DNA from 3 places in the Streptomyces sp. NPDC058685 genome. Region 1 is predicted to be linked to each of the others. Evidence: riboswitches for the same ligand, from Rfam matches in the RefSeq annotation. Region 1 holds a riboswitch; each other region holds the start of a gene.
What was found. A riboswitch is a leader RNA that binds a small molecule or an ion and turns the genes downstream of it on or off. The one in region 1 is predicted to bind thiamine pyrophosphate.
Positions count from the first base shown of each region.

Region 2: another riboswitch for thiamine pyrophosphate. It lies ahead of thiO (glycine oxidase ThiO); the one in region 1 lies ahead of thiC (phosphomethylpyrimidine synthase ThiC).
Region 3: another riboswitch for thiamine pyrophosphate. It lies ahead of ACFWU3_RS12325 (thiamine ABC transporter substrate binding subunit); the one in region 1 lies ahead of thiC (phosphomethylpyrimidine synthase ThiC).

Region 1 is NZ_JBHXSL010000011.1:91,286-101,003, reverse strand. Features, by position in the region: gene ACFWU3_RS13200 (IclR family transcriptional regulator) at 1-252, shown strand, start outside; gene ACFWU3_RS13195 (SsgA family sporulation/cell division regulator) at 361-795, shown strand; gene ACFWU3_RS13190 (YibE/F family protein) at 811-2,157, opposite strand; TPP riboswitch at 2,229-2,385, shown strand; gene thiC (phosphomethylpyrimidine synthase ThiC) at 2,378-4,144, shown strand; gene ACFWU3_RS13180 (hypothetical protein) at 4,246-5,076, opposite strand; gene ACFWU3_RS13175 (metallophosphoesterase) at 5,224-6,438, opposite strand; gene ACFWU3_RS13170 (LacI family DNA-binding transcriptional regulator) at 6,613-7,725, opposite strand; gene hisC (histidinol-phosphate transaminase) at 8,081-9,160, shown strand; gene ACFWU3_RS13160 (cytochrome ubiquinol oxidase subunit I) at 9,398-9,718, shown strand, end outside.
Region 2 is NZ_JBHXSL010000025.1:55,707-65,424, reverse strand. Features, by position in the region: gene ACFWU3_RS20930 (Rv2175c family DNA-binding protein) at 28-393, opposite strand; gene ACFWU3_RS20925 (NAD(P)/FAD-dependent oxidoreductase) at 515-1,744, opposite strand; gene ACFWU3_RS20920 (hypothetical protein) at 1,786-2,127, opposite strand; TPP riboswitch at 2,210-2,322, shown strand; gene thiO (glycine oxidase ThiO) at 2,320-3,492, shown strand; gene thiS (sulfur carrier protein ThiS) at 3,489-3,689, shown strand; gene ACFWU3_RS20905 (thiazole synthase) at 3,696-4,490, shown strand; gene pknB (Stk1 family PASTA domain-containing Ser/Thr kinase) at 5,205-7,145, shown strand; gene ACFWU3_RS20895 (deoxyribonuclease IV) at 7,152-8,003, shown strand; gene ACFWU3_RS20890 (sulfite oxidase-like oxidoreductase) at 8,087-8,719, opposite strand; gene bfr (bacterioferritin) at 8,876-9,355, shown strand; gene ACFWU3_RS20880 ((2Fe-2S)-binding protein) at 9,448-9,693, opposite strand.
Region 3 is NZ_JBHXSL010000010.1:108,611-118,328, reverse strand. Features, by position in the region: gene ACFWU3_RS12345 (hypothetical protein) at 1-950, shown strand, start outside; gene ACFWU3_RS12340 (serine hydrolase domain-containing protein) at 965-2,221, opposite strand; gene ACFWU3_RS12335 (ABC transporter ATP-binding protein) at 2,504-3,526, opposite strand; gene ACFWU3_RS12330 (ABC transporter permease) at 3,526-5,169, opposite strand; gene ACFWU3_RS12325 (thiamine ABC transporter substrate binding subunit) at 5,268-6,359, opposite strand; TPP riboswitch at 6,437-6,546, opposite strand; gene rlmN (23S rRNA (adenine(2503)-C(2))-methyltransferase RlmN) at 6,574-7,680, opposite strand; gene ACFWU3_RS12315 (hypothetical protein) at 8,249-9,376, opposite strand; gene ACFWU3_RS12310 (SH3 domain-containing protein) at 9,703-9,718, opposite strand, start outside.

The DNA of each region.
Region 1 (9,718 bases):
TCCGTGTCCGACCGTCGCACGCTGCTGGACCGGCTCGCCACCACGGGCCGGATGCAACCGGTCGTGGAACGGCAGGAGTACGCGCTCGGGACGGTCTGCGCCGCCATCCCGGTCACGGCCGGTTCCGGCGCGGCCACGATGGCCATTTCTCTTCCCCTGCACCAGGAAGAGCGACTGCTTCCGGCTATTGAGCAACTGCGCAAGGGAATTGGCGGTCTGCTCGGCGCGCTCGCGTTCTCTATCAGTATCTGAAAAATCACTCCTTGTGGACCTCTGGCGCTTACACCACGATTGTGGCAAGAAGGCCAAGGGGATCGTTCCGGCCGTTTTCAGCAGGCCTCATTCACTGCGGAGTACATGATGCGCGAGTCGGTCCAGGCCGAGGTCCTGATGATCTTTCTCGTCTCGGAGGAGCTCTCGTTCCGGATCCCGGTGGGGCTCCGCTACGAGACAGACGATCCGTATGCCGTGCGGATGACCTTCCATCTGCCGGGCGACGCACCTGTGACCTGGGCCTTCGGACGCGAGCTGCTGCTCGACGGGATCAGCGGGCCGAGCGGGGACGGCGATGTGCACATCGCGCCCACCGGCGCGGCGGGACTCTGCGACCTCGCCATCCGGCTCCAAGTGGGCAGCGACCGTGCACAGTTCCAGGTCGGGGCGGCGCCTGTCGTCGCCTTCCTGGACCGCACCGACAAGCTCGTACCGCTGGGGCAGGAGCACCAGTACGGCGACTTCAGGGAATGCCTGGAGAAGGCGCTCGACGGCATCCTCGCCGAGGAGAACGCCGGCTGAGCAGCCCCGGCCGCCTCACTTCTTGCGACGGCGTCCCTTGCCGCCCCGCCCCGGCGCCGCGCTGCGGGCGGGGGCTTCGCTCTGCCCTGCGGGCAGACCCGACCGGTCTGCCGAGACCACCAGCGCCGCAAGAATCGTCGTCACCGGTACCGACGCGACCAGACCGATCGATCCGATGAGGGTCCGTACGATCTCCTCCGCCACCAGCTCGCTGTTGGCGACGGTTCCGACGCTGCTCTGCGCGATCGAGAAGAGCAGGAGCAGCGGCAGCGCCGCACCCGCGTAGGCCAGGACGAGGGTGTTGACGACGGATGCGATGTGATCCCGTCCGATGCGGATACCCGCCCGGTACAAACCCTTCGCGCCCATGTCCGGGTCGGCCTGGTGCAGTTCCCACACGGCGGACGTCTGGGTCACCGTCACATCGTCGAGGACGCCGAGCGAGCCGATGATGACACCGGCCAGCAGGAGTCCGCTCATATCGATGTTCGGGTACAGGCCGTGGATCAGACCGGTGTTGTCGTCCGTGTTGCCGCTCAGGCTCGCCCAGCCGATGAACAGCGAACCGAGCAGCCCGATGAGCAGCAGAGAGATCAGCGTGCCCAGGACCGCGACCGAGGTGCGTGCTGTCAGTCCGTGGCACATGTAGAGCGCGATCAGCATGATGGCGCTCGCGCCGACCACGGCGACGATCAGTGGATTGGAGCCCTGGAGGATCGCGGGAAGGATGAACACCGTCAGGACCGCGAACGAGACGACGAGCGCCAGCAGCGCCATCACCCCGCGCATGCGGCCGACCAGTACCACCACCAGGGCGAAGATCCCGGCCAGTACCGCCATCGGGAATCCCCGGTCCACGTCGGTCACCGAGTACTGGAGATCGCGCGGGGCGTCGGGGGCGTACGCGACCACCACGCCCTGGCCCTTCTTCAACTGCCGAGGAGCGTCCGGCTGGACGATCTCGACGAAGGTGCGGCCCTTGTTCTTGCCGGAGGTGACCTCGACCGTCGCTTTCCCGCAGTCGCCCTGCTGGGAGTTGGCCGCCTCACGCCCCTCGGGTGTGGTGGGGTCCGCGGTCGGCGGGACCTGTCCGGCGTTCACGTCCTTGCAGTCGACCTTCTGGACCGACACCACCCTGCCCGACTCGGTCTGACGGTCGAAGCCCACTCCGGTGCGCTCGTGGCCGGGCGTGCCACCCGGCCAGAGCACCAGAAGCCCGACCACCACCGCGGTGGCGAAGGGGATCAGCACGGCCGCGATGACCTTGCGGAGGTGCCGGGAGACGGGTGCGGCGGGGCCATGGGAGTGCGAGTGGCCGTGCGGCTCGGGCGTCTGATGCGGGTCGGGCGGCGATGAGGTCACCGACAGATCATCGCAAGAACGAATGGGGGCCTCTGTTCAGCGCGCCAGACATGACGCTAGCGTGGAGGCACCTTTGCACACGCGGGAGCTCGGAGCACCGGGCTGAGAGGGCGCTGACCTTCGTCCCAGTGGTGTTTCACGTGAAACACCGTCGGACGGAAGCCGCTGCGTCGACCGCCGAACCTGTTACCGGGTAATGCCGGCGTAGGGAGTAGGTCTCATGACCGTTCAGGATGCACGCACGCCTGCCGCCGACCAGGCGGAGCGCACGCCGGGCTGGCACAAGGGATACGTCGAGGGATCGCGCCCCGACCTCCGTGTGCCCGTCCGCCAGGTGCACCTCACCAATGGCGCGGACGTCACGCTGTACGACACGTCCGGGCCGTACACCGACCCCACCGTCGAGACCGATGTCCGCCGCGGTCTCGCGCCACTGCGGGAGAACTGGATCATCGGCCGCGGCGACACCGAGGAGTACGCGGGCCGTCCCGTCCGCCCCGAGGACGACGGGATCAAGCACACCTCGCCGCGCGGCGGGCTGCGGAATCTCGACGCGGTCTTCCCCGGCCGCCCGCGTCAGCCCCGCCGGGGCCGGGACGGGCAGGCGGTGACGCAACTCGCGTACGCGCGCCGGGGCGAGATCACCCCGGAGATGGAGTACGTCGCGATCCGCGAGAACGTGCCCGCCGAGGTCGTGCGCGAGGAGATCGCGGCCGGCCGCGCGGTTCTGCCGGCCAACGTCAACCACCCGGAGATCGAGCCGATGATCATCGGCAAGCGGTTCCTGGTGAAGGTCAACGCCAACATCGGCAACTCCGCGGTCACTTCCTCCATCGAGGAAGAGGTCGAGAAGATGACCTGGGCCACCAAGTGGGGCGCGGACACGGTCATGGACCTCTCGACCGGCCGCAACATCCACACCACCCGCGAATGGGTGCTGCGCAATTCCCCCGTGCCGATCGGCACCGTACCGCTCTACCAGGCGCTCGAGAAGGTCGACGGCAGGGCCGAGGAGCTGAGCTGGGAGATCTACAAGGACACGGTCATCGAGCAGGCCGAGCAGGGCGTCGACTACATGACGGTCCACGCGGGCGTATTGCTGCGGTACGTCCCGCTCACCGCCCGCCGCAAGACGGGCATCGTTTCGCGCGGCGGCTCGATCATGGCCGCCTGGTGCCTGGCGCACCACAAGGAGTCGTTCCTCTACGAGAACTTCGAGGAACTGTGCGAGATCCTCGCCGCGTACGACGTGACGTACTCCCTCGGTGACGGGCTGCGGCCCGGCTCGATCGCGGACGCCAACGACGAGGCGCAGTTCGCCGAGCTGCGCACCCTCGGAGAGCTCAACACCATCGCCAAGCGCTTCAACGTGCAGACGATGATCGAAGGACCCGGTCATGTGCCGATGCACAAGATCAAGGAGAACATCGAACTCCAGCAGGAGATCTGCGAGGAGGCGCCGTTCTACACGCTCGGCCCGCTCACGACGGACGTCGCTCCCGCGTACGACCACATCACCTCCGGGATCGGAGCGGCGATGATCGCCTGGTGGGGCACGGCGATGCTCTGCTACGTCACGCCCAAGGAACACCTGGGCCTGCCGAACCGCGACGATGTGAAGACCGGCGTCATCACCTACAAGATCGCCGCTCACGCCGCGGACCTGGCCAAGGGCCACCCGGGCGCGCAGGAGTGGGACGACGCTCTGTCGGACGCCCGCTTCGAGTTCCGGTGGGAGGACCAGTTCAATCTGGCTCTCGACCCGGACACGGCACGGGAGTTCCACGACGAGACGCTCCCCGCCGAGCCGGCCAAGACCGCGCACTTCTGCTCCATGTGCGGGCCGAAGTTCTGCAGCATGAAGATCTCGCAGGACATCAGGCGCCGGCACGGCGACTCGCAGCAGGAGATCGAGGACGGAATGGCGGAGAAGTCCAAGGAGTTCGCCGCCGCCGGCAACCGGGTGTATCTGCCGATCGCCGAGTGAGCCCCGCGGCTCTGTGACCCGCGGTCCTCTCGAATCCACGAGGTCGTACATCCACAGTGCACGAGGCGCGCTCCCGTGGTCGTGGGGGCGCGCCTCCGGCATCACTCCGGCTGGTGCTCGGGGCCACCGAAGTCCGGGCTGGTGAAGTCCGGGCTGGTGAACGTCGGGCGCTGGCCCGCCGTGGAGCCCTCGCTCGGGCTGGAGTAGTCCGGACCGCTGTAGCCGATCTTGGGGATACGGCTCACCGGTCGCGGTGGCTTGCTCGACGTCGGGTCGACGCTGGGGTCCGCCAGCGCCGCCCGCAGAAAGGGCAGCAGGCCCCGTTCGAGCAGGGCGTGCCGCCAGGCGTCCTTGGCACGTGCCACCTCGTCGGGCAGTTCACCCGTCACCTCTTCGGCGGGCACCTGCGTCGCGCCGTTGCGCAGTGCGGTGAGCAGCAGGGCCACGGCGGCCACCAGGATCGCGGCCGCCGTGAGAGCCCCGAAGAACCAGCCCGCCGAGACCAGGGTCTGCGCGAACGCGGCCGACGGGCTGAGCGCTTTGAGGATGTAGCCGACGAGCAGGAATATCAGCGCGGCCGTACCGGCGAGCACCGGAGCGAGCACGGCGATGACGGCCGCGAAACCCGCACCGCTCTCGGCGGCGACCTCGCCGGTGACCGGCGCCAGCACGGAATTGCGCACGGACGCGGCGGCCTTGGGGGCGCGCATCTCCTCGCGGATCTTGGTGTAGTGCTCGTACTCGGCCGCGGCGGCGGTGGTGATCAGCGCCGTCGCGTTCAGTGCCATCGTGCGCAGCTGTTCGGTGTTCAGTCGCTGCCCCACGGCAGCGAGGTCCGGACGGTCATGGGCGTTGCGCAGCGCGTCGTCGAGGATGCGCTCGTACTCGGCGCGGTCCTCGGTCAGCAGGTGCGGAGCGCTGTTCATGTGCATCCCCCGATGCTCCGTAGGGCCGGATTGACCGGGCGAACCGGGCAGTTGGGCGGAAACGGAGGAGAGCCTGCTACGGATAAGCCGATGGTAGAGCGGTTACGGCACGGGGTGACAGGGGGTTTCAGTAAATCGCCTGTCGTGCTCTGCTCAGTTGGGCAGCGGAAGTTGCACGACAAGCAGCTTTCCGGCCATGGTCACGCCGCCGTCCATGGCGATGGCGAGCCCGTCGGCGTACACATGCGGCCCTTCGACGACCGGACGGGCGCCGTCCTCGCCGTCCTCGGTGCCCACTTCGCCGAGCAGATACGGAATGGGGCTGTGGCCGTGCACGACGCGCGTGCCCCCGTACGTGCCCAGCAGTTCGCGCACGGCCTCGGGGCCGCCGTCGTCGCGGAAGGCGAAGCGCTTGGTGAACTTGCGGAACACGTCCCAGCACTCGTCGGCGTCATTACGGGTGATGATCGCGTGGACGGTGTCGTTGACGTCCTCGATCGTGGAGCCGTAGTCGAGGTACGCCGTCGTGTCGGAGTGCAGGAGAAGGTGCCCGTCCTCCTCCACGACCGCGTCGAGGCGGGCCATCCACTGGAGATGGACGTCCTGGAGCCGGTCCATGTCGGACTTCTGGCCGCCGTTGAGCAGCCAGGCCGCCTGGAAGGTGGCGGTGCCCGCACCGGAGTTGACGGGGGTGTCGCCGAACCGCTTGGCGCCGAGGAGCAGCAGTTCGTGGTTGCCCATCAGGGCCTTGCAGTAGCCGCCGGCGGCCGCGGCCTCGGCGGACAGCCGCATGACGAGGTCGATGACGCCGATGCCGTCGGGGCCGCGGTCGGTGAAGTCGCCGAGGAACCACAGACGGGCGTTGCCCGCGGACCAGTTGCCCTCGGTGTCGATGAGGCCCTGCGCGGTGAGCGCGGCGACGAGTTCGTCGAGATAGCCGTGGACGTCGCCGACGACGTAGAGCGGACCGAGGCCGTCCTCGGACGCGTTGGCTTCGTCCGGATCGACGTGGACCTGCACGGTGTCGCCCGGGCCGCCTGCCCTGATCACCGGGAGATCGCGCGCGGTGGGGGTGTACCCGTCCGGCATCTCGTCCTCGGGCACCGCGTTGCCGGGGTGCGAGGACGGTGCGGCGGACTGCGGCGGCCGCTGTTCCTCGTGCGCGCGGCTCATGGGCGCCTGCCCCTGGGCCGGCACGTAGGGCTGCTGCGCGTGTGTGCCCGGAGATACCTCCTCGGGCATCTCCGGAGGCTGCCCCTGCCCATGGGGCGACTGTGACTGCACGGGCACCTGCGCATAGGGCGGGACACGGAAATCACGCAATGTCTCCGTACGCACCACGGGTCCCTGACCGGCCCCCTGAGTCATCGACCCCTCCACCACCGTCGCGCCGCCGTTCACCTCTCGGCCCAGCCTGGTCGGGGTGGTCCGCGGTGTCGTGCGCCCATCATAGGAATGAGGTCCGCGCTCTGTGACGCACCAGGGGTGGTGAATCCGTCCGCACCCCTGGCACGCCGGTCGTTTCGTCCCCATTCGGAAGGTCTAGTCCGGTGAGGGGGAACGCGGTGCGCTCACCGTCGTCCGCGGATTACGTCGCTGGGAGGACGTCCGGACGATCAGTTCCGTCGGTATCACCTGCTCGATCGGCCGGTCCTCGTCGATTCCCTCGATGGCGTCGATGAGGAGCTGGACGACCGCCGTGCCGATCCTGCGCGGCTTCAGCGAGAGAGTGGTGATGGGAGGCTCGGTCGTGGCGTACACCGTCGACTCGCTGCAGCAGACGAGCAGGAGATCCTCCGGGACCCGCAGTCCGTACCGCCGGGCGGCGGCGAGCAGATCGGTGCCGTTGGGGTCGAAGAGCCCGTAGACGGCGTCGGGCCGGTCCGGCCGCGCGAGCAGGCGGTCGGCGGCGACCGCGCCGGCACACGGGTCGTGCGCGGGGTAGGACTCGTAGACCGGGTCTTGGCCGACCCGCTCGCACCAGTTGAGATACGCGGTCGTGGACAGGCGCGTGTAGGTGTCCGTGGTGGTGCCGGTGAGAAGCCCGATACGGCGGGCGCCGGCGTCGGCGAGGTGGTCGAGCAGATCGAGTACGGCGGCTTCGTGGTCGTTGTCGACCCAGGCGGTGACCGGCAGGGTGCCCGCCGGGCGGCCGTCGGAGACCACGGGCAGGCCCTGGCGGACGAGCTCGGTGACCACCGGGTCGTGGTCGGAGGGGTCGATGACCACCGTGCCGTCCAGGGCGACGTTCGACCACACGTCGTGGCGGGATGTCGCCGGAAGGATCACGAGGGCATAGCCCCGGGCGAGTGCCGCGGAGGTCGCGGCTCTGGCCATCTCGGCGAAGTACGCGAACTCGGTGAAGGTGAAAGGTTCATCCCCGTACGTCGTGACGGTCAGGCCGATGAGGCCCGATTTCCCGGTGCGGAGCGTGCGTGCCGCCGCGGAGGGGCGGTATCCCAGCCGGTCTGCGACCTCCCGGACGTGCCGGCGGGTGGCGTCCGGGAGCCGGCCCTTGCCGTTGAGCGCGTCGGAGACAGTCGTGATGGAGACACCGGCTGCGGCGGCAACGTCTCGAATGCCCGCTCGGCCTTGCCGGCTGCCCCGGCGGGATGTGTCCGTCCGGCTCACCTGGTGCTTCCCTGCTGCTGTCATGGCGAGCCGATAGTAGGGCTCGGGCGGGCGGTTGAGCCGGTCGCATATGCCTGCGTTGACAGGCACGTTTCTGCAAGATCATAAACCACCAACTCCCTTGGAAACCAAGGCAGTTGACAGGTTCGGCGACAGCGTCTCGGGCGTCCGGCGGCATCGGCCTGCCGAATGGCTCATGTTTCGAAGAGGTCTCAACTCACCACTACGGGTGATGCGCGCTACGGAGTGAGCCACAGGCGCACGCCAGGAAAGTGCGCGCTCCCCCCTTTTCCCGGCGGCCATTCGCACCGGCGGGGAATCCTCATAAGGTGAGGAGTATTGGTTCCGATGTGAACGGACTCCTCGAGGAGGACCTGCGGTGAGCGAGACGAGCCCCAAGCTGCGCGCCGAGCTGGACGGCATCCCCACGTACAAGCCGGGCAGGCCCGCGGCGGCCGGCGGCCCTGTCGCGTACAAGCTGTCGTCCAACGAGAACCCGTATCCGCCCCTCCCGGGGGTGATGGAGCGCGTGACGGGCGCGGCCCACAGCTTCAACCGATACCCGGACATGGCCTGCACCGGCCTGATGAACGAGCTCTCGGACCGTTTCGGGGTGCCCCTGTCGCATCTGGCGACCGGCACCGGCTCGGTGGGTGTCGCCCAGTCCCTGTTGCAGTCCACCTCGGGCCCCGGCGACGAGGTCATCTATGCCTGGCGGTCCTTCGAGGCGTACCCGATCATCACCCGGATCAGCGGGGCGACGCCGGTGGAGGTGCCGCTGACCAGCGGTGAGGTTCACGACCTGGACGCGATGGCGGGCGCGGTCACCGACCGGACCCGGCTGATCTTCGTCTGCAACCCCAACAACCCGACCGGCACGGTGGTCCGCCGGGCCGAGCTGGAGCGGTTCCTCGACCGGGTGCCGTCGGACGTCCTGGTGGTGCTGGACGAGGCGTATCGCGAGTTCATCCGCGACCCCGAGGTGCACGACGGCATCGACATCTACCGCGAGCGCCCCAACGTGGCGGTGCTGCGGACCTTCTCCAAGGCTTACGGGCTGGCGGGGCTGCGGGTCGGCTTCGCGGTCGCCCATGAGCCGGTGGCCGCGGCACTGCGCAAGACGGCGGTGCCCTTCGGTGTGACGCAGCTGGCGCAGGACGCGGCCGTCGCCTCGCTGCAGGCCGAGGACGAGCTGCTCGGCCGGGTCGGCTCCCTCGTGAGCGAGCGGCTGCGGGTCTACGAGGGCCTGGTCAAGCAGGGCTGGACCGTCCCCGAGACCCAGGCGAACTTCGTCTGGCTGAGGCTCGGCGAGCGGACGGTCGACTTCGCGGCGGCGTGCGAGCAGGCCGGTGTCGTGGTGCGGCCGTTCCCGGGCGAGGGTGTGCGGGTCACGATCGGGGAGTCCGAGGCCAACGACATCTTCCTGCACACCGCAGAGGCGTTCCGCGCCCAGATGTAGCGCCTGAGCGCCCCTGATCTGCGCCGTTTCCAAGCGGCGGAACCCCCATGAGCCCGGTGCTCATGGGGGTTCCTTCCGTAGGGGGTACCCCCCCGGTCGACAGTTCGAGTGGAGCATGCGCCATAATGCTTGTGAATGTGAACGCGTTCACAAGCTAGTCCCGTTCCTCCCATGATCGGCGGGATTAACAGGACAAACGGCCGCTCGACCCTGCCGATGCTGTAAGGAGATGACGTCGTGGAGCTTGCTCTGGCGCCGGAAACGCTGGCGCGCTGGCAGTTCGGCATCACCACCGTCTACCACTTCCTCTTCGTCCCCCTGACGATCTCGCTGGCCGCGCTCACCGCGGGCCTGGAGGCCGCCTGGGTCCGGACGCAGAAGGAGAAGTACCTCAGGGCCACGAAGTTCTGGGGCAAGCTGTTCCTGATCAACATCGCCATGGGTGTCGTGACGGGCATCGTCCAGGAGTTCCAGTTCGGCATGAACTGGTCCGACTACTCGCGCTTCGTCGGCGATGTCTTCGGTGCGCCCCTCGCCTTCGAGGCGCTGATCGCCTTC
Region 2 (9,718 bases), on a different contig from region 1:
CCCCCGCTTGGTGGTGTCTTCAGGGCGTCAGACGGCGAGCGCCTGGGCCCGGCGCTTCACCTCCGTGCCGCGATTCTCGCTGAGCGCCTGCGCGGGGGTGCCGGGCAGGGTCGGGTCGGGGGTGAAGAGCCACTCCAGCATCTCTTCGTCGGAGAAGCCGTCGTCCCGCAGGAGCGTCAGGGTGCCGGAGAGGCCCTTGACGACCTTCTCGCCGCTGATGAAGGCGGCGGGAACCTGGAGCACCCGGTTCTCACCTCGGCGCACCGCGATCAGCTGGCCCTCCTTGACCAGCTGCCGGACGCGCGTCACCTCGACATCGAGCATTTCCGCGATGTCGGGGAGGGTGAGCCAGGCGGGGACGAGAGCATCGATCTTTGCGTCAATCTCGGTCACAGGACAAGCCTGCCATCTGGGACCGACAGTGGGTAGCGCTGCCCCGCGCACCGACGCCCCGATCAGCCCGGAATCGGGGAGAATATGCAGGTCAGCGGGGAACTGTCGGGAGAGAGCCTGCTCACAGCGAAGCGGCCTTCAGAGGGACCGAGGGGTCCGCGGCCGCCGTCGGATCCAGCCGCGTGCCCGTCGTGGCGAGTTTGCGGCCCTGCGCCAGATCGCGCGGCCTGCCCACCGCGAGCAGCGCGACGAGCGCGCCCTCCCGCAGCCACAGCACCGACCAGGAGGCGCCCGTCGGGTCCCCGCGCCACACCATCGTGTCGGCGACCGCGTGGTGGCCCACGTACTGCACGAACCGGCCGAACTGCTCGGACCAGAAGTACGGGACGGGGTCGTAGATCTGGGCGGGGTCGCCGAGGTCCTCCGCGATGATGTTCGCGGCGACCGTGCGCGGCCCCTGGAGGGCGTTGTCCCAGTGGTGCACGAGCAGCCGCTGCCCGTAGCGGGCGGACGGGAAGGAGGCGCAGTCGCCGACGGCGTACACACCGGGTAGCGAGGTGCGCAGGTACTCGTCGGCGGTGACCGCGCCGTCCGGACCGAGCGCGATGCCGGAGCCGGTGAGCCATCGGGTGGCGGGCCGTGCCCCGATGCCGACGACGACGGCCCCGGCGGCGAGCCGCCTGCCGTCCGAGAGAACCACCGTGCCGGGCTCGATCTCCTCCACCCGGGAGCCCGTGAGCAGTTCGATGCCGTACTCCGCGTACCAGTCCGTCATCGAGGCGGCGACCTCGGCGGGCAGCGCGCCGGCGAGCGGGCGCTCCGCGGCCTCGACGACGGTGACCGTGCAGCCGGCCTCGCGGGCCGCCGTCGCGAACTCCGCACCGATCCAGCCCGCGCCGACGACGACGATGTCGTGCTGCCGGGCGAGCACGGGACGCAGCCGGGCGGCGTCGTCGAGCGTGCGCAGCAGATGGACGCCGGGCACCGACGCGGCCCCGGGCAGATGGACGGGTTCCGCGCCGCTGGCGAGGACCAGGATGTCGTACGGGACGGGTCCGGCCTCGGTGTCCAGTTCGCGCTCCTTGGGCCGGACGCCGGTCACCTCACAGCCGAGCCGCAGCCCGATGCCGAGAGCCTCGAAATCGACGTCGAAGGCCGAGTCCTCGGCCTTGCCGAGGAGGACGGCCTTGGACAGCGGGGGCCGGTCGTAGGGCTGATGGGGTTCGGCGCCGATGAGGGTGACCGGGCCGGTGAAGCCCTGTTCGCGCAGGGCCACGGCGGTCTGCACGCCCGCCATCCCGGCTCCGACGACGACCACGCGCCGCGCCTGCTGTGTCTGCTGCTCGCTCACCCGTCAACCTTACGCATCCGGAGACCTCGACTGACAGTCCGTCAGGACAGTGGCTGCTCCACGACGCTCGTCCCGCTGCCCTCCTGCGACTCCCACTCCCAGCTCTCCTCCAGGCGCAGTCTGCCGTCCGGCAGCTCGGCGACCGTCGAGACACAGTGCCCGGAGGCGGTACGGCCGTCGGTCCTCAACTGCACGTAGCGGAAGTCGATCCGGTCCCCCTGACGGGTGCCCACCAGATGACCGCGGACCACGTCGCCGCCCGCGTACTCGGCCCAGATGTGCCCGTCCCGCTCGTGGTACGTGACGCGGGTACGGGTGCCGACCTGGCCGGGAGCCTGGTCCGCGACCGGCACCAGGACGACTCCGTCGAGAGACCCCGCCATCAAAACACCTCCTGTACCGCAGGCCTTGGGAAGCCGTCGCTCCCTTAACCCGACACCGGGCCCGGGGTTAGGGTGGCCACCGTAAGACACTCGCGGGAGTCCGGACGCACCGGGCTGAGAGGGAGGCTGGACGGCCTCCGACCGTACGAACCTGATCCGGGTCATGCCGGCGAAGGGAGGGGCTGGACGCCCATGTCGCGTATCCCAGAAACGCGCGCCTCAGACGTTCTCGTCGTCGGGGGCGGAATCATCGGACTGGTCACGGCCTGGCGTGCGGCCCAGCGCGGACTGGCCGTCACCATCGCCGATCCGGAGCCGGGCGGCGGTGCGGCGCAGGTCGCCGCGGGCATGCTCGCCGCCGTCACCGAACTGCACTACGGCGAGCAGACGCTGCTCGCGCTCAACGTCGCGTCGGCACAGCGCTATCCGGCGTTCGTCGCCGAGCTGGAGGAGACGAGCGGACAGCGCGTCGGCTACCGCGCCTGCGGGACGCTCGCCGTCGCGCTCGACGCCGACGACCGCGCCCATCTGCGGGAACTGCACGCCCTGCAACGGCGTTCCGGACTCGCCTCGGAGTGGCTGACCGGCCGTGAGTGCCGGCGCCTGGAGCCGATGCTCGCGCCCGGTGTCCGCGGCGGTCTGCGGGTGGACGGCGACCACCAGGTCGACCCGCGCCGCCTCGCGTCCGCGCTGGTCACGGCGTGCGAGAGGGCGGGAGTGGTCTTCCGTCACGGCTGGGCGGAACGGCTGTCGGTCACGGGCGACCGGGCGACCGGTGTCGTCCTCGCCGACGGCGAGGAGCTCACCGCCGACCAGGTGGTGCTCGCCGGCGGCAGCCTGAGCGGCAGGCTGAACGGGGTCCCGGCGGATGTGCTGCCTCCGGTCCGTCCGGTGAAGGGCCAGGTGCTGCGGCTGACCGTGCCGCCCGCGTACGCGCCCTTCCTGTCCAGGACGGTCCGCGCGGTGGTCCGCGGCAGCGATGTCTATCTGGTGCCGCGCGAGAACGGCGAGCTGGTCGTCGGCGCGACCAGCGAGGAACTGGGCTGGGACACCACGGTCACCGCGGGCGGTGTGTACGAGCTGCTCCGCGACGCCCATGAGCTGGTGCCCGGCATCACGGAGCTGCCGCTCACCGAGACCCGTGCCGGGCTGCGCCCCGCCTCCCCCGACAACGCGCCGCTGCTCGGCCCGACCGCGCTGCCCGGTCTGCACCTGGCCACCGGTCACCACCGCAACGGGGTCCTCCTGACGCCCGTCACCGGCGATGTGATGGCCGTGGTCCTGGTCTCCGGCTCACTCCCCGACGAGGCCCGCGCCTTCACACCTCGCCGCTTCTCCGCCGTCTCCCAGGAGCAGCCCGCATGAACGTCTCCGTCAACGGCGAGACCAGGATGCTCGCCACCGGAACCACACTCGACACGCTGGTCACGGAGCTGACCGCCGCCCGGTCCGGCGTCGCCGCCGCCGTCAACGAGGCGGTGGTCCCGCGCAGCGCATGGGCGGGCACCCTGCTCGACGACGGCGACCGGGTCGAGGTCCTCACCGCAGTCCAGGGAGGCTGATCAGCCATGGCCGACGACCGTCTCACCATCGGTGACACCACCTTCAACTCCCGGCTGATCATGGGCACCGGCGGTGCGCCCAGCCTCGACGTCCTGGAACGCTCCCTGATCGCGAGCGGAACCGAACTCACCACCGTCGCGATGCGCCGCCTGGACCCGACGGTCCAGGGCTCCGTGCTCTCCGTCCTGGACCGGCTCGGCATCCGCGTCCTGCCCAACACGGCCGGCTGCTTCACCGCGGGCGAGGCCGTCCTGACCGCCCGGCTCGCGCGCGAGGCACTCGGGACGGACTGGGTGAAGCTCGAGGTCGTCGCGGACGAGCGCACGCTGCTGCCCGATCCCATCGAGCTGCTCGACGCGGCGGAAACCCTGGTCGACGACGGGTTCACGGTCCTGCCGTACACGAATGACGACCCGGTGCTCGCGCGGAGGCTGGAGGACGTGGGCTGCGCGGCGATCATGCCATTGGGCTCGCCCATCGGCTCCGGCCTCGGCATCCGCAACCCGCACAACTTCCAGCTGATCGTCGAGCACGCGCGCGTACCGGTGATCCTGGACGCGGGCGCGGGCACGGCGTCCGACGCGGCGCTGGCGATGGAGCTGGGCTGCACGGCGGTGATGCTGGCGTCGGCGGTCACCCGCGCGCAGGAGCCGGTCCTGATGGCGGAGGCGATGCGGCACGCGGTGGAGGCGGGCCGCCTGGCACACCGGGCGGGCCGCATCCCCCGCCGCCACTTCGCCGAGGCATCGTCACCCCAGGACGGCCGCGCCCACCTGGACCCGGAACGCCCGGCGTTCTGACGGGACGGAAAGTCTGCCGGCGGGACCGCATCCGGCCCCGCCGGGAGCGAGGCGGGCGGGGACCGCATCCGAGGCACGGGGACGACATCCAGCCCCGCCGGCGATTGAGGCGCGCGGGGCCGCACCAGACCCCGCCGGCGATCGAGGCAGGGGGACACCATCAAGCCCGGCCGGCGATTGAGGCACGGGGACGACATCAGGCCCGGCCGACGGTCGAGGCACGGGGACGACATCCAGCCCCGCCGGCGGTTGAGGCGCGCGGGGCCGCACCAGGCCCCGCCGGCGATCGAGGCACGGGGACACCATCAAGCCCCGCCGGCGATTGAGGCGCGGGGGTCCGGGGGCAGCGCCCCCGCAAGGTGCCGCACCCGCCCAGCCTGGCCCCATGCCGCACAGGCTTCGTCCTCGAACGCCGGGCGGTCTGATATCGCCCTCCCCACGCAGGGGCCGAGCTCATGCCCGGCCCGACGATCGAGGCCCAGGGACGATTTCCGGCCGCGCCCGTGATTGAGGCGCGACCCCCCGAACGCCACCGCCCCACAACGCCCCGCACCCGTCCCCCTCCGCCCGTCCCGACGCCCGTCCCCCGTCGAAAGCCGGTCGCGGCGGACCGGCCCCGCACAAGCGCGTCTGCTGTCACAGCTCGGCTGCAGTACGGCTCCGGTCCCGCCCCGGGACGTCAGGGGTGTCCGGGGTGACTCGTAGAATCTCCGCGTGGACACGACCCTCAAGGACCCCCTCGTCGGGCAGCTGCTCGACGGCCGCTACCGCGTCGACGCGCGTATCGCCGTCGGCGGTATGGCCACGGTCTACCGGGCGGTCGACACCAGACTCGACCGGGAGCTCGCCCTCAAGGTGATGCACCCGGCCCTCGCCACGGACGCCTCCTTCGTGGAGCGCTTCATCCGCGAGGCCAAGTCCGTCGCCCGGCTCTCCCACCCCAATGTGGTGGGGGTCTTCGACCAGGGCGCCGAAGGTGCGTACGTCTATCTGGCCATGGAGTACGTGGCGGGCTGCACCCTGCGCGACGTCCTGCGCGAGCGCGGCGCGCTCCAGCCGCGGGCCGCGCTGGACATCCTGGAGCCCGTGCTCGCCGCGCTCGGCGCGGCCCACCGGGCCGGGTTCGTCCACCGGGACATGAAGCCGGAGAACGTGCTGATAGGGGACGACGGCCGGGTCAAGGTCGCCGACTTCGGCCTGGTGCGCGCGGTCGGCTCCGTCACCAGCACCACCGGCACCGTCCTCGGCACCGTCTCCTACCTCGCCCCGGAGCAGATCGAGTACGGCACGGCCGACACCCGCGCCGATGTGTACGCATGCGGTGTCGTCCTGTACGAGATGCTGACCGGCGGCAAGCCGCACTCCGGCGACACCCCGGCCCAGGTGCTCTTCCAGCATCTGAACGAGGACATTCCGGCGCCCTCCGCACTCGTCCCGGGCCTCGCCGTCGAGCTCGACGAGCTGGTCGCGAGCGCCACCGCCCGCAATCCCGAGATCCGCCCGTACGACGCGGTGGCCCTGCTCGCCCTGGTCCGTGAGGCCCGTGCCGCGCTCGGCGACGATCAGCTGGACCTGGTGCCGCCGCAGGCCCTCCAGCAGGAGCCGCCGACGTACGCGACCGGCGCGGACGCCGGCCCCGATGAGCGTACGGACGTCATCCCCCGTGTGCCGCCCGGCGACGAGCCGCAGGTCAACCACACGACGCGGATGGCCATGCCGCCCGCTCCTCCGCAGCACCGCCCGGACCGCACCGGCCGCTCCCGTGTGCCACGGCGCGGTGTCGTCGCGATCCTTGTCGCCGTCTTCCTGGTGCTCGGCGCCGGCGCCGGCGTCTGGTACATCAATTCCGGACAGTTCACCCGCGTCCCGGCCCTGATCGGCAAGTCCGAGAAGGAGGCCCGGCAGGAGCTCAAGGACGCCGGCCTCGATGTGAAGACCGTCAAACGCGACTTCAGCGAGACGGTCGACCGCGGCTCGGTCATCAACAGCGACCCCGGCACCAACGAACGCATCCGCGGCAACGGCTCGGTGACGCTCGTCGTCTCGCGCGGGCCGAAGATCGTCCGGGTCCCCGACGTCGGCGGCGACCCGCTCGCCACGGCCGAGAGCAAGCTCAAGAAGGCCGGGCTCGCGCCCGGGGTGGTCACCAAGGAGTTCAGCGAGGACGTGCCCCAGGGCCGTGTCGTCAGCACCGAGCCGGCGGCCGGTGCCCGGCGCAGCCCGGACTCCGCGGTCGCGATCGTCGTCAGCAAGGGCTCCCCCGTCGAGGTCCCGGGCGTGATCGGCGACTCCGTCGAGGACGCGACCGGCGCGCTGGAGGACGCCGGCTTCACGGTCAAGGTCGCCCCCGCGCAGGTCAACTCCCCGGAGGAGGCGGGCACCGTCGCCCGCCAGTCGGCGGCCGAGGGGGCCGAGCTGGCCTCCGGCGACACGATCACGCTGACCGTCTCCAAGGGACCGCGCTCGATCGACGTCCCCGATGTCGTCGGGATGAGCGTCGACGAAGCCACCGCCGAGCTGGAGGACGCGGGCTTCGAGGTGGACGTCGAGAAGGCCTTCCCCTTCCTGGGCGACACCGTCGAGAGCCAGTCCCCGGCCGCGGACGGCAAGGCGCCCGAGGGCAGCACGATCACCATCAAGACCAAGGGAATCTAGCCACAGATGCGCAACCCCGTCGGCGGCCACGTCCCCGTGGCCGGCGGACTCGCCAAGGTCGGTCTCGGATACGCGACGGAGCTGCGGGCGGAGACCGTCCAGGTCTTCGTCGCCAATCCGCGGGGCTGGGCGACGCCGCCGGGCAATCCCGCGCAGGACGAGCTGTTCCGCTCGGAGTGCGCCGCCGCGGACATGCCGGCGTACGTCCATGCTCCGTATCTGATCAACTTCGGTTCCCACACCGAGGCGACCGTCGAGCGGTCCGTGGACTCGTTGCGCCACTCGCTGCGCCGCGCCCGTGAGATAGGCGCCCTGGGCGTCGTGGTGCACACCGGGTCGGCGACGGGCGGGCGGCCGCGGGAGGTGGCGCTTGCGCAGGTGCGCGAACGGATGCTGCCGCTGCTGGACGAGCTGACGCACGACGACGATCCGTTCCTGCTGCTGGAGTCGACGGCCGGGCAGGGGTTCTCACTCTGCTCGCGGACCTGGGACTTCGGGCCGTACTTCGCCGCTCTGGACGCCCATCCCCGACTGGGGGTCTGTCTGGACACCTGCCATCTGTTCGCGGCAGGACACGACCTGGCGGCACCGGGCGGCATGGTGCAGGCGCTGGACCTGCTCGTGGAGACGGTCGGCGAGGGGCGCCTCAAGCTGATCCACGCCAACGACTCGAAGGATGTGGCGGGCGCCCACAAGGACCGTCACGAGAACATCGGCGCGGGTCACATCGGCGAGGAGCCGTTCCGGGAGCTCATGCGCCACCCGGCGACCGAGGGCGTACCGCTGATCATCGAGACCCCGGGCGGCAAGGAGGGCCACGCCGCGGACGTGGCCCGGCTGAAGGCACTCCGCGACTGACCGTCTCGGGCGCCCTGCGCCCTGAACGACGACAGACCTCAAGGGCTGTCGTCGTGCGCCCTCCGGGGATGACGGGACGGCCCTCAGAGTTCGGGGCCGTCCCCCGGCTCCTCCTGGTAGGAGTAGCGCTGCTCCCGCCAGGGATCGCCGAGGTTGTGATAGCCCCGTTCCTCCCAGAAGCCACGCCGGTCGTCGGTCATGTACTCGACGCCGCGGACCCACTTGGGCCCTTTCCAGGCGTAGAGATGCGGCACGACAAGACGCAGGGGGAAGCCGTGCTCGGCGGTGAGCAGTTCACCGTCCTTGTGGGTGGCGAAGATCGTGCGCTCCGAGGTGAAGTCGGCCAGCCGCACATTGGCGCTGTAGCCGTACTCGGCCCAGACCATGACGTGAGTGACGTTCGCGGCCGGCGGCGCGAGGGCGACCAGTTCGCGGGCGGGAACACCACCCCATTCGGCCCCCAGCATGCTGAACTTCGTCACGCAGTGCAGATCGGCGACGACCGACGAGAAGGGCAGTGCCGAGAACTCCTCGTGGTTCCAGCAGTGTTTGTCGCCGTCGGCCGTGGCGCCGAAAACCCTGAACTCCCAGCGGTCCGGCTTGAACTTGGGTACGGGCCCGTAGTGGGTGACCGGCCAGCCTCGCTGCAGTCGCTGACCCGGCGGAAGCTCGGACTCCTCTGATGCGCGGTATTCCCGGCTTTCCGGCTGACCCATGTCTTCAATGGTGACAGACCGCATGGGGTGGTCATGACCAGGTCTGGCCCGATTCGGGCAACTCCTACTAAGGAGGCACTTACTGGACGGGCTGACGGACGCGATGGAAGGATGCGCCCACTTGCCCCGGTACCAAGCGCGGAAGGAGCCTCTGCGATGCAGGGCGACCCCGAGGTCATCGAGTTCCTCAACGAGCAGCTGACCGCCGAATTGACCGCGATCAACCAGTACTTCCTGCACGCGAAGATGCAGGAGAACTTCGGCTGGACGAAGCTTGCCAAGTACACCCGGTCGGAGTCGTTCGACGAGATGAAGCACGCGGAAGTGCTCACCGACCGGATTCTCTTCCTCGACGGACTTCCGAACTACCAACGCCTGTTCCACGTACGCATCGGCCAGACCGTCACCGAGATGTTCCAGGCGGACCGGCAGGTCGAGGTGGAGGCGATCGACCGTCTCCGGCGCGGTATCGACATCATGCGCGCCAAGGGTGATGTCACGTCCGCGAACATCTTCGAGTCGATCCTCGAGGACGAGGAGCACCACATCGACTATCTCGACACCCAGCTGGACCTGATCGAGAAGCTCGGTGAGCCCCTCTACATCGCGCAGCTGATCGAGCAGCCCGACAGCTGACGTACGCCGGGGGCGGCGGTCGCGCGCCGGGTGCGGCGGTCCAGGACCCTGTCGGGTCTCCGCGCCCCAGGTGAGCGTGAAGGGCGGAAGGGCTAGGCGGCTTCGTCCAGCTCCGCGAGGCCGGCCGTGAGAGCGGGCTTGCCCTGCTCCAGCAGCTCACGCCGCGGGCACGTGCCCCTGCCGAGGATCGACTGGATCGTCCGCACGCACGAGCCGCAGTCGGTGCCCGCCTTGGAGGCGGAGGCGATCTGACGGGGGGTGCAGGCACCCGCGTCCGCGTGCTCCTTGACCTGCTTCTCGGTGACGCCGAAGCATGAGCATACGTACACGCGGTTCACCTCCAGGCCGGTCGGTCGTCTGCCT
Region 3 (9,718 bases), on a different contig from region 1:
TCGGCCTTCTGACCGCTGTCGCGGCCTCGATCTGCTACGGCACGGGGTCGGTGCTGCAAGCCGTCGGTTCCCGCAGGTCCGCACGGCGCGAGGCGGCCGCGGCCGGTGTCACGCAACACGGCGGCCCGAATCTGTCGTCCACCGCGAAAGCCGCGATGACCTGGGAGTTCATCGTCGGCACCATCCTGGACTTCGTGGGCTTCGGGCTCGGCGCCCTCGCCGCCCGGATGCTTCCGCTGTTCCTCTCCCAGACCGTCATCAGCGCCAACCTCGTGATCACGGCCGTGCTCAGTGTGAAGCTGCTCGGCATCCGGCTGAACCGCGCCGAGTGGACGTCGATCGGCGTCGTCTGCTCGGCCCTGGTGCTGCTCGCCACGGCGGCGGGTCCGGAAGGCAGCGGTCACACTCCCATCGCCACGCACTGGTGGCTGCTGGCGATCTCGCTGCTGCTGATGGCCGGTGGCACCGTGGCCGTACGGCTCCTCGGAGCGCGCGCCGCGATCCTCGCGGGTCTGCTCTCGGGCCTCGGCTTCGGCGCGCTCGGCGTCGGCGTGCGCATCCTGAACGGCATCGACCCCTTCGACCTGGGCGCACTGCTCACGGACCCCGCGCTCTACGCGATCCTCGTCGCCGGCATCGGCGGCATGTATCTGCACACGGTCGCCCTGCAGATCGGCTCGGTGAACGGCGCGACGGCGGCACTGGTGGTCGGTGAGACCGTGCTGCCCGGCATGATCGGCGTCCTGTGGCTGGGCGACACCTCCCGGCCCGGTTTCGCCTGGGTGGCGATGACGGGTTTCCTGCTGGCGGTGGCCGGTGCGGTGGCGGTGGCCTGGTTCGGCGCTCCCGAGGCACACGGGGCGACCGGGCAGGAACCGGAGCAACTGCCCGAGGACCCGGAACAGGCGGTGGGGCCGGACCGGCTGGCCCACAGCGGGCCGGTGCGGTGAAGCAGCCCTGACCGCTACACGGTGGGCAGGGAGAGGCCGGCGTAGACCTGGTTGAGGACCGAGGGGAGCAGGGAGTTGGCCGTGGTCTTCCCGTCGGGCGACAGGGTCAGGTTCGCCCAGATGACCAGCGTGACGTCGTTCTCCGGGTCGTGGCCGATGAAGGAGTTGAAGCCGGGCAGTTCGCCGCCGTGGTAGTACATCGCCGCGCGTGGACCGAAGCGCTGATAGGTGATGCCGTACCCGTACTTCTGCCCGTCGGGCGCGGCCGGGTCCTCCGCCTGGAGGCTGTTGAGCCACTGCTTCTGGGCGGCGGGGTCGAGGACCTTGCCCGTCACCAGGGACCGGATCCAGGTGGCCATGTCGTCCGCGGTGGAGATGGCGCCGCCGGCGGCGGTGGCGTACGAGGGGTTCTGGTGGGTGTAGTCCACCGGCTCGAGCTTCCCGGACCTGGCCGCGGCCTGAAGATCGGCGGGGTAGGGCTTGTCGACCAGCGCGTAGGACGTACCGCCGTACATGTAGCCGTGCGAGTACGGGGCCGGGAGGTTCACATCGCCGGTGCCGGGCAGTGAGGTCCCGGCCAGCCCGAGCGGCGCGAGAAGCCGGGTCCGGAACTGCTCGGCCAGCGGGCGGCCGCCCACCTTCTCCGCGACGAGGCCCAGCAGTACGTAGTTGGTGTTGCTGTACTCGTAGGAGGCGTTCGGTGCGAAGTCGGGCGGGCGCCGGAACGCGATGTCGAGCATCTGCTGCGGTGTGCGGGCCTTTTGGGGTTCGGCGTCGAGGGACGCCGCGAGTTCGGGAGCGTTCGTGTAGTTGTAGAGGCCGCTGCGCATCTTCAGCAGCTCGGCGATGGTGATGTTCCCGCCGTTGGGCACTCCCGCAACGTAGTCGGACACCGGGTCGGTCATCCGGAGTCTGCCGTCCTGGGCAAGCAGGTTGATCAGCGCCGAGGTCAGGGTCTTGGTGTTGGAGGCGATCCGGAAGTGGTCCTTCGTCGTGGGCTCGGCGGACTTTCCCAGTTCGGTGGTGCCGGTGGTCGCGCTGAACGTTCCCTGCGGGGTGCGGAGCAGGACCACGGAGCCGGGAATCATGAGTTTCTTCGCCGCGCCCTCCACGGCGGACTGGAGCGCGGCCGGATCGATGGTCTTCAGCGCCGACGGAGTGGGGTCGTGAGAACTCGACGCGGCGGTCGCCGACGCGGCGGCGACGGCCGCGAAACCCGTCCCCGAGGGCAGGACACCGCCCGCGACCAGGACGGCCGCGCACGCGCCCACCAGAGCAGTGCGCCGGACAGTACGCGACGCCCCCGAAACGGTTCTCGAGGGGCGCGCAGGGGTCGGGGCGTCGGAGTCGGCCCGGGTGGTCCTCATACCGGCTTCACACCCCTTGTGCTCGGCGGTCCCAGACCCCGTGCCCGGGAGGCTACATGGTCATTTTAGGCGTTATCGACACATCTGAGAGGTCGAGCGCTGGGAGGCGATCACGAAGGAGGGCCGGGTCGATCACGCCGCGTCGCCATGGCTCGCCGTCCTGCTGCGGGCGCCGTCGGCGGCGGGTCAGCCCAGCACCACCACGTCGTCGGCGGCGAAGACCACACCCACCTCGGCACCCTCGTGCGGTGCGTCGGCCGGTGCGCACTCGGCCTCCAGCGGCGGGCCGTCGGCCGGCCGAAGCCGCACGGCCACATGGTTTCCGCGGAAGGAACGGCTCGCGACCGTGCACCGCATCCCGTCGCCGGCGCCCGTGAGGCGTACGCCCGTGGGCCGTACCAGCAACCGGGCCTCGCCCTGTCGCGAACCGTCCGGGACCGGGACCTTCCCCCACGGTGTGTCCGCGGCGGTACCGCTGACCGTCGCGGACACCACGTTGTCGAAGCCGAGGAAGCGGGCCACGAACGCGTCGGCCGGCTTCTGCCAGACCTCCAGCGGCGTCCCCGCCTGCGCGATCCGGCCCTCACGCATGACCACGACCCGGTCGGCGAGCGCGAAGGCCTCGCCCTGGTCGTGGGTGACCGCGAGCACGGTGGTGCCCAACCGGCCGAACAGCCCGCGGAGTTCGATGACCAGACGCTCGCGCAGACCGCGGTCCAGCTGACCGAGCGGCTCGTCGAGCATCAGCAGCCGCGGTTCGGGCGCGAGCGCGCGGGCGAGCGCGACCCGCTGCTGCTCACCGCCCGAGAGCGACGCGATGGCGCGGCGCTGCGCACCGGGCAGCCCGACCATCTCCAGCAACTCCGCGACGCGGCGCTCCTGTTCGGCGCGCGCGACACCGTGCATCCGCAGCCCGAAGGTGACGTTGCCTCCGACGTCGCGCTGCGGGAAGAGCTGGTGGTCCTGGAACATCAGGCCGACCCCGCGCCGGTGCACCGGGACTCCCGCCTGGTCGGCGCCGGAGAGCAGCACCCGCCCCGAGTCCGCGCTCTGCAGCCCGGCGACAATCCGCAGCAGCGTGGACTTGCCGCTGCCGCTGGGGCCGAGCACGCACACGATCTCGTGCTCGGTGACCTCCAGGTCCACGGCGTCGAGCGCCGTATGGGTCCCGAACCGTACGGTCACGTCCTCGAGTCGCAGCAAGGCCATCAGAACTCCCCGGCGGATCGGTCGATGGGCGCGCCCCGGGACGACGTCCGGGGGCGCAGCCTCTCCAGCAGCAGCAGCGCGGACGCGCACACCACCATCAAAATCGTGCTCAGGGCCATCGCCTGACCGTAGTTGAGCTCGCCCGGCCGCCCGAGGAGCCGGGCCACGGCCACCGGCAGCGTCGGGTTGTCCGGCCGTGCGATGAAGACGGTCGCGCCGAACTCGCCGAGGGACACGGCGAAAGCGAAGCCCGCGGCGATCAGCAACGCCCGGCGCACCAGCGGCAGATCGACCTCGCGCCACACCCGCAGCGGGGACGCGCCGAGCACGGCCGCGGCCTCGCGCAGCCGTCCGTCCACGGCCCGCAGGACGGGCAGCATGATCCGTACGACGAAGGGGACGCCGACCAGGGCCTGCGCGAGCGGCACCAGGATCCACGACGCCCGCAGGTCCAGCGGCGGTTCGTCGAGCGTGATCAGGAAGCCGAAGCCGACGGTCACGGCCGAGACCCCGAGGGGCAGCATCAGCAGGGCGTCGAAGCCACGGACCAGCCGGCCCGCCCGTCGGGTGAGCGCGGCCGCGGCGAGGCCGCCGACGGTCACGGCGATGCCGGTCGCGACGAGCGCGTACTCCAGGGAGTTCCACACGGCCTCGAGGGGCGGCACGAGGAAGGTGCCTCCGGACGCGTCGAGGGAGCCGAGCGCCCGGTAGTAGTCGAAGCCGTAGCCTCCGGGCCCGTCGAGGGAGCGCTCGACGAGGACGCCGAGCGGGACCAGCAGAAGCAGCACGATGGTGGCCAGCACCCCGCCGAGCAGGGCCCACTGGCCCGCGCCACTCGGGCGGCGCGCGGTCCGCGCCGGGTCCACGAGTCGCAGCGCGGCCTCCCGGCGCCGGACCGTCCACGCGTGCACGGCGAGCACGATGCCGACCGCGGCGAACTGGACGAGGGTCAGCACGGCCGCCGTCGGCAGGTCCAGCAGCTGTGCGGTCTGCCGGTAGATCTCCACCTCCAGGGTGGAGTACGACGGTCCGCCGAGGATCTGGACGACGCCGAAGGAGGTGAAGGTGAAGAGGAAGACCATCAGGGCCGCTGCCGCCAGGGCGGGTCCGAGCGCGGGCAGCGTGACGCGCCGCCAGGCGGCGAAGCGCCCCGCGCCGAGCACCCGCGCGGCCTCCTCCTGCCGCGGGTCGAGCTGCGCCCACAGTCCGCCCACCGTGCGCACGACGACGGCGTAGTTGAAGAAGACGTGCGCGAGGAGGATGGCCCACACGGTGGTGTCCAGCCGGATGCCCCACATTTCGTCCAGCAGCCCGCCACGGCCGAGCAGCGCCAGGAACGCGGTGCCGACGACGACGGTCGGCAGCACGAACGGCACCGTGACCGCCGCTCGCAGCGCCCCCTTGCCGGGGAAGTCGAACCGCGCGAAGACATACGCGCCGGGCAGCGCGATCAGCAGCGTGAGCGCGGTCGACGCCAGCGCCTGCCAGGTGGTGAACCAGAGCACGCGCTGCATGTCGGCGCGGCCGAGCACCTCACCGATCCGTCCGAACTGCCAGACGCCGTCGATCTCCAGGCCGCGTCCGACGATGGCGACGACGGGGTAGGCGAAGAAGAGCGCGAAGAACGCGACGGGCACGGCCATCAGGCCGAGCCGCGTCGCGCTCCCGCGCAGCACCGTCCCGCGGGCCCGCGGCCCGCGGTCGCCTGCGCCGCGGTCGCCTGTCCCGCGGTCGGGCTTCGTTACTTCACTACGAGCGAGGACCACGACTGAACCCACTGCTCACGGTTCTCGGCGATCTTGTCGGGGGCGACGGTCTCCGGCTTGTCGACGACCGCGCCGAACGTGGTGAACAGCTCGGGCAGCTTCGCCCCCTCGACCACCGGGTTGACGAACATGTTCAGCGGCATGTCCTCCTGGAACTGCCGGGAGACCAGGAAGTCCAGCAGCGCCTTGCCGCCCTCCTCGTTCTTCGCGCCGTCGAGCAGTCCGGCGAACTCGATCTGACGGAAGCAGGTACCCGTGGCGACACCCGTGGGCGCCTCCTTCGGCTGCGGCTTCGCGAACAGCACCTCGACCGGCGGGCTGGAGGCGTACGAGACGACGAGGGGCCGGTCCGCCTTGGCCTTCTTGCCGCCGGCCGAGCCGGAGAACTCCTCGTTGTACGCCTGCTCCCAGCCGTCGACAACCTTCACGCCGTTGGCCTTGAGCTTCTTCCAGTAGTCCTGCCAGCCGGCGTCCCCGTACTTCCCGACGCTGCCGAGCAGGAAGCCCAGGCCGGGCGAGGACGTCGCCGCGTTCTCGGTCACGAGCAGGTTCCTGTACGCGGGCTTGATCAGGTCGTCGAACGACTGCGGCGGCGCCAGCTTCTTGTCCGCGAAGTACTTCTTGTCGTAGTTGACGCAGATGTCGCCGGTGTCGACCGGCGTGACCCGGTGCTTGTCCTTGTCGAGCTGCATCTCGTCCCGCACCTGGCCGAGGCCCTTGGCCTCGTACGGCGTGAAGAGACCGTTGTCGAGCGCACGGGAGAGCAGGGTGTTGTCGACGCCGAAGAAGACGTCGCCCTGCGGGGAGCCCTTGGTCAGGATCTCCTTGTTGAGCGCGGCGCCGGCGTCACCGCTCTTGAGCACCTTGACCGTGTAGCCGGTCTGCCGGGTGAACTCCTTCAGCACGGCGTCGGACGCGGCGAAGGAGTCGTGGCTGACGAGGGTCACGGTCTTGGACTTCGTGGCGCCGGTCGAGGAGTCGTCGGACTCTCCGCCGCAGGCCGCGAGGGTGCTCACGCCTATCGCCGCGGCCAGCGCGGTGACCGTGATCTTCCTGGTGGTGCTCACTGAATTCCTCCTGGGGGTGACCAGGAAGAGACGCGGCCCTGCCCGGTCTCCGAGGAGATCCGGGCAGGGCGCAACAGCTTGAGTAGCGACCGAACTTCCTACCCAGAATGACCTGGGCAAGGTTCAGAGGGTCTGCGGCCTGACGGTGCCGCACTCTCAGCGCTGTGGCGCTCCCCTGTCGGAATATGAAAATGTCCGAGCCCAGCCTACAAGGTCACCGCTCGGAGGCCGCGAGCTGTCCACAGGCTCCGTCGATCTCCTGACCACGGGTGTCACGGACGGTCACCGGAACACCATGGGCGGCGATCGCGTCGACGAACGCCTTCTCGTCCTCGGGACGGGAGGCCGTCCACTTGGACCCGGGCGTCGGGTTGAGCGGGATCAGGTTCACATGGACCCGCTTGCCCTTGAGCAGCCGGCCGAGCAGATCACCGCGCCACGCCTGGTCGTTGATGTCGCGGATCAGTGCGTACTCGATGGAGATGCGACGGCCCGACTTCTCGGCGTACTCCCAGGCGGCGTCCAGCACCTCACGCACCTTCCAGCGCGTGTTGACCGGGACGAGGGTGTCACGCAGCTCGTCGTCCGGGGCGTGCAGCGAGACGGCGAGACGGCACTTGAAGCCCTCGTCGGCGAAGCGCAGCATCGCGGGCACCAGACCGACGGTCGACACGGTGATCCCGCGCTGCGACAGCCCGAGCCCGTCCGGCTCGGGGTCGGTGAGCCGCCGTACGGCGCCGACGACACGCTTGTAGTTCGCGAGGGGCTCGCCCATCCCCATGAAGACGATGTTCGACAGCCGCGCGGGACCCCCCGGCACCTCGCCGTCGCGCAGGGCACGCATGCCGTCGACGATCTGGTGGACGATCTCGGCGGTCGACAGATTGCGGTCGAGCCCGGCCTGCCCGGTGGCACAGAAGGGACAGTTCATACCGCAGCCGGCCTGCGACGAGATGCACATGGTGACGCGGTCCGGGTAGCGCATCAGCACGGACTCGACGAGCGTCCCGTCGTGCAGGCGCCACAGCGTCTTGCGCGTGGTGTCGTCGTCACAGGAAATGTGCCGCACGACGGACATCAGATCGGGCAGCAGCTCGGAGGCGAGCTTCTCGCGCGAGGCGGCCGGGATGTCGGTCCACTGGGCGGGTTCATGGGCGAACCGCGCGAAGTAGTGCTGCGAGAGCTGCTTGGCGCGGAAGGGCTTCTCGCCGATCGCGGCGACGGCGTCCTTGCGCTCGGCGGGCGTGAGGTCGGCAAGGTGCCGCGGGGGCTTCTTGGCTCCGCGGGGCGCGACGAAAGTGAGTTCTCCGGGCTTGGGCATGGTGGTACCAGTGTCGCAGACGGGTTGCAGTGGCCCGGTCCGGTCGCCCGCGGAGGAGGACGGGCCCCTCCAGGCCGGTGTTGTCGGTGCCCAGACGGCCCACGGACGGCCCGGCTCCCGGTCCACAGGCGCCGACACGGCCGGGCGTGCCCCCGTGCAGGGTGGCGATCGAGCAGTCGCGACCGCCCGGGAGGGAAGCCCGGATGCCGGGCTTGAAGCTGCCGCAGCGGCAGCCTCTACCGTCCTGAGCAGGGCCGGAAGGACCGGCCCGATGAGTCCGGCGAGGGAGGCGGGCGATGGCCTGGCCGATCGCGGAGGTCGCCCGGATGTCGGGCGTCACGGCACGACCCTTCGGCACGACGACGAGGTCGGGCTGCTGCTCCCGCGTGGATCGGGACGAACGGCACCGCTACGGCGTACGTCACCGCTCGCCTGTGCCGAAGCGGGCGGGCGGGGCGCCGGGGGTGGTGCCCGGGCCCGGCAGGCACGCGAGCCCCGCGGACAGGCGAGAAGGCCAGATCGCACCCCCGTACGACCTGGCCTTCTCTCCGGTGAGCCGACCGTCCGCTCAGCAGACAGGCACTCCCGGGACCTGGTTGTCCGGTGAGCTCAGGTAGATGTTGGTCATGTAGCCGCCGTACTGCGGCAGGTACGCCCACCAGTCGTTCAGGTAGGGCGGCACGCTGACCTGCTGGCCGCGCTTCTGGCAGCCGACAAGGACTTCCACCCCGGCCGGGAGCGTGGTGAGCGGCGACGCCGTGGTGGTCGCCTGGGTACGGAGGCGGACTCCGCTGCCCCAGGTGCCGATCCAGGTGCCCGCCGGGCGGGAGGCGCCGGGCACGTTCAGTGACCGGGTCAGCCGGCCCAGGTCCGTGTAGGCCTTGCCGTACGCGGTGCCGCTCGGGTGCAGGGTGTACGCGGCCACGATGGAACGGTCACCGGAGCCGACGACGCCCGTCGTGTGCAGCGCCGGGCGGGACAGGTCCACGGCGTTGATCCCCGCGGCCGACCGGACGGCGGTCGCGGCCGCGGCCGTCTGCTTGCCGGAGCCGGCCGGTGCCTTCGCGGCCGCCCCCGCGGGAGCCGTGCAGCCGCCCGAGCTGAAGCCCGACCAGCCCTGCTTCACGGCCCAGGGCCGGTTGAACGCTCCGGCGATGCCGAAGTGCTGGTCGTAGCCGTCGGTGGCGCAGCGCGTCGACTGGCGCAGGTTGCCCATCATGTAGTCGCGTACGGACGCCGGGGCGGAGTCCAGCAGATAGCGGTAGATCTTCACGGTGTCGCGGGCGGACAGGGCCGTGTAGCCCCAGAAGCCGGGGTGGCTCGCCGGGGGCCGGGCGGTGTCGGTGAGGCCGAGGCGCGGCACCATGCGGTCGATGATCGCGCCGCCGCCGTTGTTCGCCCAGAACGTGCTGGCCGCGTTGTCGTCGCTGCTCCGCAGCATCGCGTCCACACGGGCCCGGTCGGTCGCCGAGAGATCACCGGGCTGGCGGTTCCACAGCAGGTCGAGCGCGATGAGCAGCTTCACCACGGACGCCGACCGGAACTGGGCGGCGCTGTTCACCTGCTCGGTGAAGGTGCCCGTCTGCCGGTCGAAGACCGCGACGCCGGCCGTGACCCCCGCGGGCACGTCGACCTGGGCCGCGCGGGGCGCCGGCTTCTCGGGCGGCGCGGCGGACGCCGCCGAGGTGGTGGACATCAGCGCCGCCAGGCCCACCGACAGCAGCCCGGCCCAGGTGGCGCGGCGGGCCGTCCGGGATCCCGGGGCTCTCGTGTCCCCGGTACGGCGTGAGCGGCGTGGCAGAGCGCGGACGAGTCCGGATCCGGGATGACGGGCCATGGTGGTGGTACCTCCGAGAGGTGAAGCCGATGCCGGCATGAGTGCGGGATCGGGGAGAGGGGTGTGGGCGAGGTCGGGAGCGGGTCCGCGGGCGGGGTCGCTCGGAGGGTCGTGGGCGGGGCCCCGCGTGAGATCACGGGCAGCGCCGGCCGAGCGGCGGGGCCGGCCCGCGTCGTACCGACGCGTCACGGCCCGTAGCAC